One region of the Lysobacter sp. CC-YZS074 genome, then DNA from elsewhere that is predicted to be linked to it. Evidence: predicted binding sites of a transcription regulator. Region 1 holds the regulator's gene; the other holds the start of a gene.
The links. The regulator FliA, encoded in region 1, starts transcription of late flagellar genes. The targets are predictions, from matches to a motif close to TAAAGTTTNNCNNNCNNNGGCCGATAA.
Positions count from the first base shown of each region.

Region 1 (2,392 bases):
GGTGGTCGACACCGCCGGCTACGGCGCCCGCGACCGCGCCCTGCTCGGCCAGATCACCTGGCTGCGCGCCACCCGCAACCTGCGCAGCCTGCTGGTGCTGCCGGCCAACAGCCATCCGCACGACATGAACGAGGTCGTGCGCCGCTACCGCATGGCCGGCCCGGAGGGCGTGGTGCTGACCAAGCTCGACGAGACCGGCCGCCTCGGCGCCGCCCTCTCGACCGTGATCCGCAACGGCCTGAGCCTGGCCTACACCACCGCCGGACAGCAGGTCGCGACCGACCTCGCCCGCGCCGATGCCTCCCATCTCGTGCTGCTACTGGAGAAATTGCGCCGTGCTGCCGATAACCCCCTTGCCACCGAGGATCGTCATGCCGTCGCCTGACCACAATCCCGCTTTCCAAGCGACGCAGCCGGGCGCTGCGCCGGCGCCCGTGCGCGTCATCGCGGTCGCCAGCGGCAAGGGCGGCGTGGGCAAGACCAGCGTCTCGGTCAACCTTGGCCTCGCCCTGCAGAACGCCGGCCAGCGCACCCTGCTGCTGGACACCGACCTGGGCCTGGCCAACGTCGACGTGATGCTCGGCCTGTCGCCGCGGTTCACCCTGGCGGACGTGTTCGCCGGCCGCTGCGAACTCAAGGACACCCTGCTGGAAGGCCCGCGCGGCATGTGGATCGTGCCCGCCGCCTCGGGCAAGCGCCACATGACCGAGTTGCTGCCGCAGCAGCACGTCGGCCTGGTGCACGCCTTCAGCCAGCTCGACGTGCCGATCGACACCATGGTGGTCGACAACGCCGCGGGCATCGCCGACGGCGTGCTGACCTTCTGCCAGGCCGCGCAGGACGTGGTGGTGGTGGTCTGCGACGAACCGGCCTCGGTCACCGACGCCTACGCGCTGATCAAGGTGCTCAGCCGCGACCGCGGCGTCAGCCGGATCCAGATCCTCGCCAACCAGGTCCAGCACGTGGCCGAGGGCCGGCAGCTGTTCGACAAGCTGCAGCGGGTCACCAGCAAGTTCCTCGACGTCACCCTGAACTACCTCGGCGCGGTCCCCCGCGACGAATGGCTGCGCCGCGCGGTGCAGCGCCAGGAAGCGGTGGTCGACGCGTTTCCGTCGGCGCCGGCCTCGGCCGCCTTCCGCGACATCGCCCGCCGCGCCGGGCAGTGGCAGAGCCCGCCCGGCCCCCGCGGCCACGTCGAGTTCTTCATGGAGCGGCTGATCGCACAGCCCGCCCGGAGTGCCGCCGCATGAGCGCCGTCGCTGCCGCCTACCGCGCCCACCAGCCGACCGACGCCTCGCGCGACGCGGCGCTCATCGTCGAGCGCCACGGCGAGCTGGTGCGCCGCATCGCCCACCACCTTGCCGCGCGCCTGCCGGCCAGCGTCGAGGTCGACGACCTGATCCAGGCCGGCATGCTCGGCCTGATCGGCGCCGCCCGCAATTTCCAGGCCGACCAGGGCGCGGCGTTCGAGACCTACGCATCGATCCGCATCCGCGGCGCGATGATCGACGAGATCCGCCGCGGCGACTGGGTACCGCGTTCGGTGCACCGCCGCTACCGCGACGTGGTCGCCGCCACCCGCGCGGTCGAGCAGGACACCGGCCGCGCCGCCACCGCGCAGGAAGTCGCCGCCCAGCTGGAGGTGCCGCTCGACGAGTACCACCGGATGCTGGAGGACGCCGCGCGCGGCCAGCTGATCAGCCTCGACGCGCACCTGGAGGAGCACGACGGCGAGCCGCGCCTGGCCGCCACGGGTGCCGCCAGCCCGGCGCGCGAGTTCGAGCACACCGCCTTCCGCGAAGCCCTGGGTGGCGCCATCGGCGACCTGCCCGAACGCGAGCAGCTGGTGCTGTCGCTGTACTACGAGCAGGAGCTGAACCTGCGCGAGATCGGCGCGGTGCTGTCGATCAGCGAATCCCGCGTCTGCCAGATCCACGGCCAGGCGATGTTGCGCCTGCGCGCCCGCCTGGGCGACTGGCGCGAGGAAGCGCGGCTCGACGACGACTGAACCGCACCGACCGCCACCCTGCCTCATCGCTTTGCCTGCCCACCCCGCCTTCCCGCTGCACGAGCCTGACCCATGGACAAGAACATCCGCATCCTGATCGTCGACGACTTCTCGACCATGCGCCGCATCGTCAAGAACCTGCTCAACGACCTGGGCTTCTACAACACCACCGAGGCCGACGACGGCTCCACCGCGTTGGTCGAGCTGCGCAAGGGTCCGTTCGACCTGGTCATCACCGACTGGAACATGCCCGGCATGCCCGGCATCGACCTGCTCAAGGCGATCCGCGCCGACGCCGCGCTGGCCAAGACCCCGGTGCTGATGGTGACCGCCGAGGCCAAGCGCGAGCAGATCATCGAGGCCGCGCAGGCCGGCGTGAACGGC
Region 1 covers NZ_CP200301.1:2,641,430-2,643,821, forward strand. The annotation lists gene U8331_RS11995 (flagellar biosynthesis protein FlhF) at 1-385, shown strand, start outside; gene U8331_RS12000 (MinD/ParA family protein) at 372-1,250, shown strand; gene U8331_RS12005 (RNA polymerase sigma factor FliA) at 1,247-2,008, shown strand; gene cheY (chemotaxis response regulator CheY) at 2,081-2,392, shown strand, end outside.

Region 2 (2,392 bases), 100 kb from region 1:
ATGCGGCTGCTGTCGCTGCCGTTCCGGATGGTCGGGCCGGCCGGGCCGCTGGAGATCGGGGCCGACGCGCAAGACGACAACGCGCCGGGCACGGAAGCACTGTAGGAGCGGCTTCAGCCACGATCGGATGGTCGTGCGCGCGCGCCGGTTCCACGATCGCGGCTGAAGCCGCTCCTACAAAGGCCTGCAGTCTCGGCGCGGGCCGCTCCGGAAGATCCGCCGCGGCCGCTTGCCGCTTTACGCCGCCTCGGCCATCTGCTCGTTGAGCAGCCGCCACTTGGGCAGCTTGTCGATCTGCCCGACCGAGCGCAGGTACGCCTCGTCGACCTCGGTCCCGGCGACCAGCGCCGACGCCACGTGCACCGCGCCGGCGACCCAGAAGCCTGCCATCCGCATGCGCGCCGGCTGGTGGTGGTTGGCGACCGCTTCGACGATCGGCATCGGCAGGCCCCACAGGCCCAGCAGGTAGGCACCGCCTTCGGCGAAATGCGGCCCGTCGGGATTCTGCTCGGTGCCGTCGGGCAGCGTGTAGCGCATGCCGGGCAGCAACCGGCCGACCTCGGCCAGCAGGCCGGCGGTGGCCGCCAGCTCGGCGCTGGAGCCACCGAGGATGCGCGCGGCCAGTTGCGAGGTGCGCAGTGCGCGGTCCTGCATCGCCTCGCGGTCGACGCCGTCGACCTCGGCCGGCGTGCCGAAGGCCTCGGCGGCCAGCACCAAGCGCTGGGTGTTCTGCAGGCCCAGGCGGGTGACCGCCGCACGGATGTCGGTGACCACGCGCCCGGCGGCGAAATACGCCGAGTTGCACAGGCGCAGCATCTTGGCCGCCAGCGCGGGGTCCTGCGCCAGCAGTTCGGCGACTTCGGCGCTGCTGGTGTCGGGGTCGCGCAGCAGCTGGGTCAGGTCGAGGTAGAGCTTGGGCGGCGGCGGCAGCGTTTCGATCCGGCCGACCGCCTCCTTCAGGTGGGCGTTGTCGAGCAGCTCGCGCAGCTCGGCCACGCTTTCGACCGCTTCGATCAGCTCACCGGCGTCGAGCGGCTGGCGCAACAGGCGGTGGGCACTGGCCATCGAGCGCAGGGCGTCGGCGTCCTGGCCCTGGTCGAGCAGCAGGATCCGCACCGCTTCGGGATGGTGTTCGCGCAGCTGCCCGAGCAGGTCGGGCCCACCGGCCTCGACCTCGCTCACCACCACGTCGATCGGCCGCTCGGCACCCAGGGCCAGCGCCGCGGCGGCGCTCTCGACCCAAAGCACGTCCCAGGCCAGACCGAAGTCGCTCAGCGCCTCCTCCAGCTCGCTGGCCCGACCGCGCTCCTTCCCCACGATGACAATCAGCACCTTCGTTCCTCTACCCGTCGCGGATTCCCCGCCTCCGCTGACAGTATCGGCCGTGGCCGACGGCGCTGAACCGCCGCTTGTGTGATTGCGTGGGCAGTTTTCGCCAGCCGCTATAATCCGCGCCTTCCCATTGCCCCGTGGCGCGCACGCGCGCGCCGTCGCCATGTCCGACGTTTCCCAAGAAGCCCTGCGCCGCCGCACCTTCGCCATCATCTCCCACCCCGACGCCGGCAAGACCACGCTGACCGAGAAGCTGCTGCTGTTCGGCGGCGCGATCCAGATGGCCGGCTCGGTCAAGTCGCGCAAGACCAGCCGCAGCGCCACCTCCGACTGGATGGCGCTGGAGAAGGAGCGCGGCATCTCGGTGACCTCGTCGGTGATGCAGTTCCCCTACGACGGCCACATCGTCAACCTGCTCGACACCCCCGGCCACGCCGACTTCGGCGAGGACACCTACCGCGTGCTGACCGCGGTCGACTCGGCGCTGATGGTCATCGACGTGGCCAAGGGCGTGGAGGAGCGCACGATCAAGCTGATGGAGGTCTGCCGGCTGCGCGACACGCCGATCATGACCTTCATCAACAAGCTTGACCGCGAGGGCCGCGACCCGATCGAGCTGCTCGACGAGGTCGAGTCGGTGCTGGGCATCCAGTGCGCGCCGATCACCTGGCCGATCGGCATGGGCAAGCGGCTCAAGGGCGTGGTCCACCTGGTCAGCGGCGAGGTCCACCTGTACGAGCAGGGGCGCAACTTCACGCGGCAGGACTCGACCATCTTCAAGTCGATCGACGACCCGGCGCTGGAAGCGGCGATCGGCGCGGCGACGCTGGCCGAGCTGCGCGACGAACTCGAACTGGTGCAGGGCGCGAGCCATCCGTTCGACCTCGACAAATACCTCGCCGGCGAGCAGACCCCGGTGTTCTTCGGCTCGGCGGTCAACAACTTTGGCGTGCAGCTGCTGCTGGACTTCTTCGTCCGCCACGCGCCGTCACCGCGCCCGCGCGCGACCACCGGCCGCGAAGTCGCGCCGACCGAGGACAAGCTGACCGGCTTCGTGTTC
Region 2 covers NZ_CP200301.1:2,540,404-2,542,795, forward strand. The annotation lists gene U8331_RS11510 (peptidoglycan DD-metalloendopeptidase family protein) at 1-105, shown strand, start outside; gene U8331_RS11515 (HDOD domain-containing protein) at 238-1,332, opposite strand; gene U8331_RS11520 (peptide chain release factor 3) at 1,496-2,392, shown strand, end outside.
Region 2: the regulator FliA is predicted to act here: its motif matches at 1,376-1,402, upstream of U8331_RS11515 (HDOD domain-containing protein).